One region of the Paenibacillus sp. J22R160 genome, then DNA from elsewhere that is predicted to be linked to it. Evidence: riboswitches for the same ligand, from Rfam matches in the RefSeq annotation. Region 1 holds a riboswitch; each other region holds the start of a gene.

Region 1 (4,169 bases):
CTATGCGAATAAACTGAGAGAAGCAGGAGTTCGGGTTACTGCTGCGCGCTTCCAAGGTACAATTCATGATTTCGTCATGCTCAACGCCCTAGCGGATACAGGTGCAGCAAAAGGCGCTATTCTGTTGGCAAATTCATGGATTCGCGGATAAAAAATGCAGGTTCGAAACAATTTAATTGTTTTGGACCTGCATTTTTTTTATGTATATAAGGATACCAAGACATGCGAAAGGACATTCCATGATCAAACAGTCAGGTTAACGCAGCAAGTATAAGGGTAAAATTAACATGATGTGAAAATTTTTTAGTGGTCGAGGGAATAACGATGAATGAGCAATTGCATGACATGCAGCAAAAAGCTGCCCAATTCGAGCTGGATAGATGGTTGAATAGTAGCGTTTTTACTTGGCAGTGGTGGTTCTTGCTTATTGGTCTAATCATTCCATGGATTCTATTGCTCAAGCTGATTGACCGCAAAAGAGCACACTCTATTTGGTTTTTTGGACTAATGGTTGTAATCTTTACGTCCTTTACGGATGATCTTGGTTCAGAAATCGGTGCTTGGGTGTATCCCAATAAATTATTACCCTATTCACTTATTGGGTTTCCTTTTGACTTTTCTGTCGTTCCGGTTGCACAAATGCTGATCTATCAGTACTTTAGAACATGGAAATCTTTTACCATTGCTTTATTATTTCAAGCTGCTATTTTTGCATTTATTGGTGAACCATTCTCTATTTGGGCTCAAACGATCACTTATTATGGGTGGAACTACTTCTATTCTTTCATTTTCTATATTCTCACGGGCATTTTGACGAGAGGATTCGTCGAATACTGGAAACCAAAAAAGTGAAAGATAGCTTCGGGTTCCGCGACAACGGGGAAGCTTTCAACAATGAGTCAATAACTGTAATGCGGCTCTCATTTACTGGTGTTGCGTTCAAACAGAGGATGAAGTGCGTATACGTATATAGGGACTGGGAATTATAAGAGGAAAACGAAAGATTCAAAGTAACGGGGTAATCAAATGCTTTTCATTGCTGTGGCAATATTATTTATACTTGCGGCATGGCGTTGGGGCGACTGGAGAAATTGGCAAAAATATCATTCAACGATGTTGTATTTCTTGCTTGGAGACGTCTTTTATATGTTGCTGACCTATAATTATCCACTATGGCAGCATCAGCCAAAACCGCCAATTCATAGTTATATTGGTGTCGAGTTAAGCTGTTTGGTGGTATTTGCCTCTACAGCACTGATATTCCTTGGCTTGTACCCTCACGGAGTTGCTAAGTCAACATTGTGGATAGGTTTTTGGGTGGTCATATACTCCTTTATTGAGGTCATTTATTTGCTTACAGGAGCGATTAAACATTATAACGGTTGGACTATGTTTTATTCAATTGTATTCAATATAATCACCTTCCCATTGCTTCGATTACATTTTTGCCGGCCATTACTTGCGTATTCGATCTCAATACCAGTAACTATTGTATTATTACTTCTATTTAAAGTTCCGATTAGATGAATAAAGAATAAATTAATTTCATCTAGACGTCTTTACTTTTAATAAGTATAATTTAGGTAAATTCTGGTACGCGTAACTGGCGAAACGTAGAGGACTACGGGGGAGCGCTTATGACATATAGCCGATCGCCTGGGCAGAGTGTTTGATCCGATGGGTCAAATGCTCTTTTTATTTCTAAGGAGATGAAGTCGATGAAGAAGGCAAGGAATGTCGGAGTTGTGTTGTATAATAAGGTGGATACGTTGGATTTTACTGGGCCTCATGATGTTTTTGGGGTGGCTGGGTACTTGGGTAGCCATTTTCAGGTATTTACAGTTGCCGAAAAGGGAATCCCAGTGACAACCGTTAGCGGCATCACGATCACGCCACAATATAGCTTTGATACTTGCCCAGCGATTGACATTCTCATCGTACCAGGAGGGTTCGGAGCTCGCACAGAAATAACCAATTCACGACTGATCACCTGGATTCGCGAGGCCGCGAGTCATGCCGCAATTGTACTTTCGGTATGTACGGGAGCTCTGTTGCTGGCAAAAGCTGATTTGTTGGAGGGGCTTCGAGTGACAACAAATCGGAGGGCTTACGATCTTTTACGGAGCATGGTTTCACCAGCTACAACGGTAGTTGAGAATGTCCGGTATGTCGATAACGGCAGGATTGTCATGTCCGGTGGTGTAACTACTGGGTTCGACGCTGCATTACATGTCGTGGCAAGGATGTCTAGCGAATCATTGGCGATGGAAACAGCTGCGCTGTTAGAGTACCGTTGGCATGGTAAGCTGGACATTCGAAGAGCGGAATTGGAAGATGCGGAAGCGGTGCGTGAACTTTTGGTCAATGCGGCACGATGGATTGAGCGGACGCAAGGCTTTGTCCAGTGGCGCGAGGAAAGGTTTACGCATGCTTATGTCTCCGAATTAATTGAGCAGAATGAGTTATTTGTGGCGCACATGGATGGAGTGCCTATCGGCTGTCTATCCGTTCATTGGAGAGATGAAGAGATTTGGGGAGATCAGTTCCACGAAGATGCTGGTTATGTACATCGACTGGCTGCTTCCCGGGACTATCCAGGTATGGGAATTGGCACGCGACTGCTCAATTGGGCAGAGGGCTACATAGAAGAACAAGGCAAATCTTGGCTGCGTCTAGATTGTATGGCTGGTAACGCGGCGCTTAATGGGTATTACACCCGTGAAGGATTCACGTTTTGTGGTCGATATGAATCCCAAGGCTGGGCCGCTAGTTTGTATGAACGACGTATCTAAACGAAAGCGAGGGAATAATTATGTCATTAATCGAATTCGGTATTGTTGGTAGAGGGTGGAGAGCTGATTTTTATTTACGTATTGCAAAGGCATTGCCGCAGCGATTCGCTGTCAAGGCGATGCTTGTCCGTGACGAGGAACGCGGCAAGGAGATTGAGGATGAATGGGGTGTGAAAACCTATCGTGATATGGAATCTTTTGCTTCAAGCGGGTCGCTCATGTTTGCGGTAGTTTCTGTGCCATGGGATGCTGCGCCTTCCTGTACACTGGAGCTGGCAGAGCGGGGCATTCCGGTATTGACAGAGACACCTCCGGCTAGGGACATCCCTGGCATGATTGCCTTGTACGAGTCGCTCCGAAAGCTGAAAGGGCGCGTACAGGTAGCCGAACAGTATCTATATCAACCGATGCATGCTGCACATATTGCTTTCGCGAGGTCGGGTAAACTCGGTGACGTTTCACAAGTACAAGTCTCGGCCGCTCACGGCTATCATGGAATCAGTCTGATCCGAAAAATGCTAGGCATAGAATTCGAGAACGCTGTCATCAGGGGGCAGAGGTTTACGTCCAATCTCGTGAAAGGCCCGGGGCGTTATGGACCCCCCGAAAGTGAAGTGATCGGTGATTCCGTACAGGATATCGTTACACTTCGTTTTGGAGACAAACTGGCTCTGTTTGATTTTACAGGGGATCAGTATTTCTCTTGGATTCGCAGTAATCGAGTACTCGTTCGCGGAAGCCGCGGAGAATTAATGAACGAAACGTTCCGGTATTTGCGTGATTTCAGGACACCAATCCAGGGCGAACTCCGAAGAGTCGATACAGGACATAATGGTAACCTAGAAGGGTATTATCACCGAGGGATTACCGCTAATGATGAGTGGGTGTATGAAAATCCGTTCATTCCTGGGCGTTTATCTGACGATGAAATCGCCATTGCTACGAGTTTGGCTAAGATGGCGGACTATGTGCAAGGTGGGCCAGCATGCTATGGGTTGGAAGAGGCGATGCAGGATCATTATTTGTCTATCCTGATGCAGGCGGCAATCGAGTCAGGAGAGGAGCTCTCGACGACGACACAACCCTGGGCGTTTTAATGTGAACATGCATTAGCATAAATTAACGTATACAGAACGAGGCTGCCGGTATAATGGCAGCCTCTATTACGTGGAAGGGAACAGACCACGGATGCTCGAAGCCACGGTCACGAGAGTAATTGGGCGAAAGAAATAAAGAACAGACATACTGGAACGAGCTCTCTGTATATTCTTGTTATACATCCAATCCTTCAAGTTTCTTCTAAACTGTTGCCAGCCAAAGACTGAACGTCAGAGGAGCGATTCATCCATGACCGATTATACGGAACAGAACCGAGCG
Region 2 (4,169 bases), on a different contig from region 1:
ATGATTCCCAGTTTGTCCGCATATCTTGGTTAAGAAAGCGGACAAGGGGGACAGCACTTATGCTCGTAACTGGCGTTGAATTTGGACAGACAATCACCATATTCATCATGGCGATAGCCTTGGGTTTGGATGCTTTTTCCTTGGGAATTGGTATCGGCATGAAAGGGATTCGCTTGGTGGATATTTTAAAAATAAGCATTGTGATTGGTATTTTTCACATCATAATGCCATTAATGGGCATGTTTATGGGACAATATGTCTCGCTCCTGCTTGGTAATGTGGCCACTGCAGCTGGCGGATGTTTGCTCATTCTTTTGGGCTCTCATATGATATATAGTTCGATCCGCGGAGAGGAAGCAACTTCTTTTGATTATAGATCTTTATGGGGGCTTACGATTTTCGCGCTTAGTGTGAGTATAGATTCGTTCTCAGTAGGTGTATCCTTGGGGATGTTCGCGACGGATATCCTGTTAACTGTGCTTGTATTTGGTTTGTTCGGCGCGTTGCTCTCTGTAGCCGGATTATTGGTCGGCAGACGGGTGAATGGCTGGGTTGGGGAGTATGGCGAAGCGTTTGGCGGGCTTATTTTGCTCGCGTTTGGGATCAAGTTTTTGCTATGATACAATAGAGGCGGAGCAGGCTCTGCCTATGTTAATTAGAAAGTTTCTTTAGGAGGATCACATGTTGCGAATTCTATTTGTCTGTACAGGAAATACGTGCCGCAGTCCATTAGCCGAAGGTTTGCTGCGTATCAGGGTGCACCAAGAAGGACTTGCGGCGGAAGTTCGTTCAGCAGGAGTATCCGCGATGACGGGCGCTCCGATCTCCCGAAATAGCGCAGCACTGCTGCAAGAAGCAGGATTCAAAGAGTCCATTCGTTCATTAGCGATTCAGGAGTCTGAAGTGAAGTGGGCAGATATCATTTTGACGATGACGATGGGGCATAAACGTACGGTTATCCAGCGGTTCCCAGGTTCGATTGATAAGATTTTTACACTCAAAGAATATGTAGAGGACGATCATCGGATCCTTCAGGCGATAGAGGAAAGGGAAAAGCTGGTGACGGAAGTTCAGCTTAAGCAGGCTCTTTCACAAACGGTAACCGCCCAAGAGAGAAATCGGATTTATTTGCTTGAAGATTCAATTCCAGATTACGATATTTCTGACCCGTTCGGAGGCCCATTGGAGGTTTACCGGCAAACGGCGGTTGAAATTAGCGGAAGTTTAGATAAATTGGTTAAAAAGCTTCGCGAGCGAAAAGTTGACCCGCAGACTGGGAAATGATTTGCGGAGACATCTTTACACCTCGCGTATAATGCGATAAGATGGATGTATCAAGCAAGACTCAATGTAACTGGCGACGAGTGGGAGTAACCACAATGGAGCATTGAGCTATACGGCCGGTCGCCTGGGCAAAAGAGCAACGCGCTATTTCTAGCGTGTCCGCTCTTTTTTTCGTTTTCTGGTGGACTTTGGGATATAATAGAATGGTCGAATTCGAACAAGCAAAGGAGCGTTCTATCCATGAAAATTGCCTTAGGTGCGGATCATGCAGGCTACCGTTTGAAAGATGTTATCATTCCTTTTATTGAATCATTAGGCCATCAGGTCATAGATTATGGGTGCAGCTCAGCAGATTCCGTTGATTACCCGGATTATGCGATGAAGGTTTGCGACGATGTAGTCTCAGGCCAAGCTGACAAGGGGATTCTGATCTGCGGAACAGGCATCGGGATGTCGATCGCCGCGAATAAGGTGCCAGGCATCCGTTGTGCATTGGTCCATGATCTATTCTCAGCAAAAGCGACGCGGGAGCACAATGATACGAATGTACTAGCCATAGGCGAGCGTGTCATCGGACCGGGTGTTGCCGAGGAAATCGTGAAAATTTGGCTGGAAACAGAGTTTTCACAAGGTGTCCGTCACCAGAACCGCATCAACAAGTTGCAAAGCATTGAAGATCGCTTCGCGATTCATCCATAAGGGTGACCACAATGACAAATTCCATACTTCACACGATCGCAGAGGATTTGGAAACAAATCTTCGTGAGTTGGTTAAGGTGGGCAATCTACGGCCAGGCCAAATTCTGGTCATTGGTACAAGCACGAGTGAAATACTCGGACATCGGATTGGAACATCCGGGACGCTGGATGCAGCTCGGCCGATTTTTGAAACGGCGCAGCGCATCAGCCGCGAGTTCGGTTTGCACTTGGCATTTCAGTGCTGCGAACATTTGAACCGCGCGCTTATCGTCGAGGAAGATCTATTCGCGATCTCCCCTCAGCTTGAGCCTGTGTCGGTCATTCCTGTGCCAAAAGCCGGCGGTTCAATGGCCTCATACGCGTATCGCCACTTCGCGAAGCCTGTTGTCGTTGAGACGATTCAGGCACACGCCGGGATTGATATTGGCAGCACGCTGATCGGGATGCATTTGCGCCGCGTTGCTGTGCCTGCACGGCCGCCCGTGCGGAATATTGGTCATGCTTATGTGACCATGGCGTTTACACGGCCTAAACTGATTGGTGGCACAAGAGCTGTCTATACACCGGAGACTGCCGAACAGCTCTATCAGCAAGCCGCGCCAGATGCGGATTGCTAGGCTAACTTATAGATATCAACTATCCTTTAGGAGGAATTCCATATGACAAACTTTCTAAACAAACAAGATCCAAAAATCGTAGAAGCAATGAATCTAGAACTGGGTCGTCAACGCGACAAAATTGAGCTTATCGCTTCTGAAAACATCGTAAGCCAAGCCGTCCTTGAAGCAATGGGTACAGTGCTGACAAACAAATATGCAGAAGGTTACCCAGGCAAAAGATACTACGGCGGCTGCGAATACGTAGACATCGTAGAAGATATCGCCCGCGATCGCGCGAAAGAGCTTTTCGGAGCTGAGCACGCGAACGTTCAACCGCACTCTGGTGCGCAAGCAAATATGGCTGTTTACCTAGCAGCTCTAAACCCTGGTGACACAGTTCTAGGTATGAACCTGGCACATGGTGGTCACTTAACACACGGCAGCCCTGTTAATGCTTCCGGTATTCTTTACAACTTCGTTGCTTACGGTGTAAGTGAAAAAGATTTCCGCATCGACTATGATGATGTTCGTAAAGCAGCTTTCAAACATAAGCCTCGCATGCTTGTTGCTGGTGCAAGTGCATACCCGCGCACAATTGATTTCGAAGCTCTGGCTTCTATCGCTAACGATGTAGGCGCATTGTTCTTCGTTGATATGGCGCATATCGCTGGTCTAGTTGCTGCTGGCTTGCACCCGAACCCAGTGCCACATGCACATTTTGTTACAACTACAACGCACAAAACGCTTCGCGGTCCTCGCGGCGGTATGATTCTTACGCGCAAAGCTTGGGCAGCAGCGATTGATAAAGCCGTATTCCCTGGTTCCCAAGGCGGTCCTTTGATGCACACCATTGCTGCAAAAGCCGTTTCCTTCGGTGAAGCTCTGCAACCAGATTTCAAAACTTACGGTCAAAACGTCATCAACAACGCGCAAGCATTGGCGACTGCACTGACAGCTGAAGGCATTAACCTTGTATCCGGCGGTACAGATAACCACTTGATGCTGGTTGATCTGCGCAACCTGAACATTACAGGTAAAGACGCTGAGCACGTGCTTGATGAAATCGGTATTACGGCGAACAAAAATGCGATTCCTTTTGACCCAACTAGCCCGTTCATCACTAGCGGTATCCGCTTAGGTACACCGGCTGTTACGTCCCGCGGTATGAATGAAGAAGCTATGCAAACAATCGCGAAAGTAATCGCACTTACATTGAAAAGCCCGAAAGACGAAGCTGTGCTTGAGAAAGCTCGCGGCATGGTGAAAGATCTGACGTCGCAATATCCGCTGTACCCAGGTTTAACTTACTAATCAAAAAATAGAAAAGGGCTGTATCAGAGGTCATCAACGACCTTTGGATACAGCCCTTATTTTTTTACACTGCGGCATGACTCACCTTTTGCTCCGCTTCCTTCAGGCTCGGCAGAATGGATGCCATCAAGCCAATTCCGGCTACGCCGGTCAGCAGAATGAACAGCGCCATCGCACCGGATGGCAGAAAACCACCGATGATCATGTTCAGTCCGCTAAGCATAATGGCAACGCGATTCGTCATGCTGCTGAGTGCCATATAGGAGCTGCGGGCGT
Region 3 (4,169 bases), on a different contig from region 1:
ATACCAGAAATCCGCTGCCATCAGGCAGCCATGAGTAGTTATCCACACCGAGAGTGACGTTCCTAAAGGGTTCCACTTTATCGCGGCTAACCCTTGCGATATTCAAAACGCCATCTATTTTAAAAGCAAGATCATTCTTATCGGGAGACCACTGAAAATTGTCACCGCCTGGATACACACGGCGATGTTTTTTCATCTCCATGCTGTACACCCATATCTCATGCTGCTGTTCGCCAAGGGCAAGAGAGTAAGCAATGAATCTCCCATCCGATGACCACTTGGGCTCGCTCACCTTTTGATTTTGCGTTACTTGCAGCTCCTTGTCGTCTTTAATGACCCAGAGACCGCCGCCGCGTACAAAAGCAGCTTGTATGGAATGCTTTGGTTCAGCAAATCCAGCATGACACCATAAGACTGAAATCAACAGGCTGATTAAAATGATTTTTATTTTCATCTGTTACCCCCTCTTTAAGTGGTACAGGAGTATTTTTAACATGTTGATCCAAATTATTCCTGAATAAGGGGCAACAAAAAACTCTTAACAACTCCCTCTGAACACAGGTCCGAAGAGCCATTAAGAGTTTTTCATTTGAAATAGCCGTATCTTACCAAGAGCCTATAGTACAAATAAACTAGGCCATAAGCAAGGATATAGGATACAAAGGTCCAACCTATATTCCAGTGATTGCTGTATTCTACTTTGTCAAACATATATGCCAAGTATTCCAGAGCCGTCGTAGCCAGGCAAAAAAAGCCTATTTTCAGAAGCGCATGCCGATTATTTTTTCTAATCCAATAAATCATATATCCCGCCATTACGGGATAAAGACCTAGATCAAGCGGAAGTGCCGATAGTGTCTCATCATTTTCAATCAATGGTGTAAAGTCCCAGAATTCCAAATGATACCCTGTATCGTTGATCAATCCAGATATGGTGACTGTAATTGGACTTATAAGAAATACAATAATACGAGACTTCCTATACAGATAGATGCCAAACACCCAGGGGATTATAAATCCTACAATAATGTTAAACAGCATGATTTGATTTTCACCTCATTACTCTAGATCCCCTAGTATTTCCAGTTGTTGGTGAAAATATGATGTTTACATTTTTTCAGCGGCATCGACCGTATGTTTAAGTAAGGTTGCAATGGTTACTGGACCGACCCCGGCTGGAACCGGTGTAATGGCCGAGGCCACCTTGATACAAGCCTCATAATCGACATCCCCGATGTTCCCGGGATTGTAACCTGCATCCAAAACAACCGCCCCTGGTTTTAGCCAATCACCTTGAACAAATTGCGGTTTACCCACTGCAGCTACGACAATATCCCCTAATCGCACGATATCGGCCAAATCCGTTGTTTTCGAATGGCAGGTCGTAACCGTTGCATTTTTATTTAGAAGCATCAAGGAAACAGGTTTGCCGAGAATTGGACTTCTGCCAATGACAACCGCGTGTTTACCTTCTACAGGAATTTGGTAATAGTCTAAAATAGCAATTATCGCCGCTGGCGTACAGGAAGGGAACTCAGCAAATCCAAAAGCATTCTGAGCAAATCCCAATGTCGTTACACCATCGACATCTTTATCGATATGTATCGCCTCAAAAGCTGCCCTTTCATCGATCTGCTTCGGGACTGGGTGCTGCAACAATATACCATGCACGCTATTGTCATCATTAAGCTTGTTAATTGCTGCAATTAACTCCTCTGTTGTCGTTTGCTCAGGAAGAACAACACGAATAGATGCAATGCCGAGTCGCTTGCAGGCATTTCCTTTCATCCGTACGTAAGTGGCTGAAGCAGGGTCATCACCGACTAGCACAGTCGCTAAACAAGGGACGATTCCTTTTTCGGCCAAATTGGCTACTCTGCTGAGCAACGATTCCTTTATGGCGTCTGCGACTCGATTACCATCCAAGATTACTGTTTCTGTTGACATGTTGATCATCCCTTTTGAGTAAATTTGAAACGCAAAGAGGTAAGGGGTTATCCCCTTACCTCTGCCCAGGCGTACGGCTGATTATCTATGTGCTCCCTCATGGTTACCCATGTTCCGCCAGTCACACACAGTTGCTTGTATGAATTCATGATAACAACGAATGACATAGATTTCAATGCGTATGAAAAAAAACTAAAACTGTACAAAATGATGCTGTATTGTCTTAATGAAAATAACTAGTTACAATTTATGATAATAAAATGACGTTAAAACATGTATCATTCAAAGGAGAATTCATAGATGTCCACTATTCGAGAAATGACAATTGAGGATTATGAGCAAGCCTATTTACTCTGGAGTCAGATTGAAGGTCTTGTATTAAGTGAAGCAGATTCTAAATCTAATATCGGGAGCTATCTGCATAGAAATAAAGGATTTTGTTTCGTTTGCGAAGCGGACAGTAAGGTCATTGGAACTATTTTAGCCGGACATGATGGCAGAAGAGGGTTTATCTACCACTTAGCTGTAAATCCTGAAAATCGAAAACAAAGGATTGGGCATCGGCTCGTAGAGAAGAGTTTGGCTCAGTTAAGAGAAATAGGCATTGAGAAATGTCACATTTTTGTACTCGAAAATAATGATCTTGGTCATTCTTTCTGGACGGCGGCGGGCTGGGAAAAAAGAAGCGGATTTTTCGTTTATTCGAAAACGCCTTAAACGTCCTCTTAAAAGGCACATAAGAATAGGCTGCCTAGACCTATTGGTCCAGCAGCCTTTTTTTATAATTTTAATGTCATAAATGAACTAAGAGGGTCATCGGTGTAATCTGCAAACGGCAAACAATATTCAAACCCGAAGTTTGCATAAAGTCTTCTTGCAGGTTCGAAGGCTTCCATGGAGCCTGTTTCCAGACTTATTCGTTGATAGCCACGTTGCTTAGCTTCCCCAATAATGTGTTCTAGAAGCTGTCTGGCAACCCCTTTTCGTAGATGGGCTGAAGCAGTTCGCATGGATTTTATCTCACCGTGTTCGGAGTCAAGTTCTTTCATCGCACCGCATCCAGCTAGTTGTCCCTGATCCCATGCACTCCAAAATGTGACTTTTGGTGATTTGAGCCCATCGATATTCAGGGCATGCATGCTTTCTGGTGGTGAAAGCTCTGACATCCCTTTCAGATGTTCAAGGATTAATGCTTGTACCTCAGGACCTGTTAAATCATCGATTTTAATATCCAAAGCTGCCATTCTGAATCTCTCCTTATTCTTACTCTCTAATTCTACGTTATATTGTACATGAATTTGCCTAAGGTCAAAACCCTTTTGTTAACGAAATTTTAAGAAGGTGCATCTGCGAAGAATTTATTAGAGAATCAATAAAAAACCTGACGGATCCTACTCCGTCAGGCTTCAAGCTAGCTACTTTATCAGTCACATCATCCCATCACACTATTCACCAATACAACCAACTTCCACCACACCCGTCAGTAACAAATTCTAAGGCATCAAACTAAGGAACAGGCGAGGTTTTCGATTCACCGTGGACAGCTTTAAATAGAATAGATGGAAAAGCTACCGTTATTCTGAGCTACACGGTCGCAGGGACCGAAATAGCGGTAGTAACTCCAGTTAAATGTTCCGTAGCTACCCGAAAATGTACTAGATTGGCGAAATTAGTGGTAGAAAATCCAGTTAATTGATAATAATTGGAGCAATTACGGAAAATAGCAGGAGTAATCGGCGTTAAGTACAAGTAATCCACCGCATCCTCGCGGTTGCCCGCTTCCACAAGAGCTGCCCCCTTGCAGCCAATAAATGCGCCTTTTCAGCGGAATAGCGGCCTGTAGTTCCGCCTCCTAAAACTCCCTAACCAGCAAGCGCCTGAACCTCACCAACAAGCGCCGCAAAAATAGCAATCGCCCTCGCTAAATCCGAGCGATCGGCCGTCATGCAAGCGAATCCCTCCTGGATTCGCCTCTCGAAATCAGCAGGAGCTGCTGCGAAATGACTGCACTGAGCGACGGCCCCTTTTTCGTTCAGCAAATACTGCCCATTGCACGCGAACAAGACTTGAACCAAGCAGCTTACGGTTCGAAATAGATGCCCTGCTGCGTAGGAAACATCGTTACGCCCCAAAGCTTTTTTAGCGTTAGCTATGGAGAAATCAGCTTCCCACATGAATTTCGCGATTGTCGCTTGCCGCAGCGCATCCGGATACGGAGTTGT

The links. A riboswitch is a leader RNA that binds a small molecule or an ion and turns the genes downstream of it on or off. The one in region 1 is predicted to bind ZMP and ZTP.
Region 2: another riboswitch for ZMP and ZTP. It lies ahead of rpiB (ribose 5-phosphate isomerase B); the one in region 1 lies ahead of AC58UW_RS06805 (GNAT family N-acetyltransferase).
Region 3: another riboswitch for ZMP and ZTP. It lies ahead of AC58UW_RS20880 (bifunctional 5,10-methylenetetrahydrofolate dehydrogenase/5,10-methenyltetrahydrofolate cyclohydrolase); the one in region 1 lies ahead of AC58UW_RS06805 (GNAT family N-acetyltransferase).

What each region holds. Positions count from the first base shown of each region.
Region 1 covers NZ_JCAUAU010000002.1:699,426-703,594, forward strand. The annotation lists gene AC58UW_RS06790 (alpha/beta hydrolase) at 1-151, shown strand, start outside; gene AC58UW_RS06795 (CBO0543 family protein) at 325-852, shown strand; gene AC58UW_RS06800 (CBO0543 family protein) at 1,027-1,527, shown strand; ZMP/ZTP riboswitch at 1,590-1,669, shown strand; gene AC58UW_RS06805 (GNAT family N-acetyltransferase) at 1,719-2,792, shown strand; gene AC58UW_RS06810 (Gfo/Idh/MocA family protein) at 2,813-3,889, shown strand; gene AC58UW_RS06815 (methyltransferase domain-containing protein) at 4,140-4,169, shown strand, end outside.
Region 2 covers NZ_JCAUAU010000012.1:31,594-35,762, forward strand. The annotation lists gene AC58UW_RS21545 (manganese efflux pump MntP) at 60-620, shown strand; gene AC58UW_RS21550 (low molecular weight protein arginine phosphatase) at 682-1,284, shown strand; ZMP/ZTP riboswitch at 1,341-1,421, shown strand; gene rpiB (ribose 5-phosphate isomerase B) at 1,525-1,983, shown strand; gene AC58UW_RS21560 (TIGR01440 family protein) at 1,995-2,600, shown strand; gene glyA (serine hydroxymethyltransferase) at 2,643-3,893, shown strand; gene AC58UW_RS21570 (MFS transporter) at 3,958-4,169, opposite strand, start outside.
Region 3 covers NZ_JCAUAU010000011.1:44,943-49,111, forward strand. The annotation lists gene AC58UW_RS20870 (TolB family protein) at 1-454, opposite strand, end outside; gene AC58UW_RS20875 (CBO0543 family protein) at 586-1,041, opposite strand; gene AC58UW_RS20880 (bifunctional 5,10-methylenetetrahydrofolate dehydrogenase/5,10-methenyltetrahydrofolate cyclohydrolase) at 1,108-1,947, opposite strand; ZMP/ZTP riboswitch at 2,004-2,082, opposite strand; gene AC58UW_RS20885 (GNAT family N-acetyltransferase) at 2,248-2,664, shown strand; gene AC58UW_RS20890 (GNAT family N-acetyltransferase) at 2,727-3,182, opposite strand; gene AC58UW_RS20895 (hypothetical protein) at 3,532-3,732, opposite strand; gene AC58UW_RS20900 (nucleotidyltransferase domain-containing protein) at 3,810-4,169, opposite strand, start outside.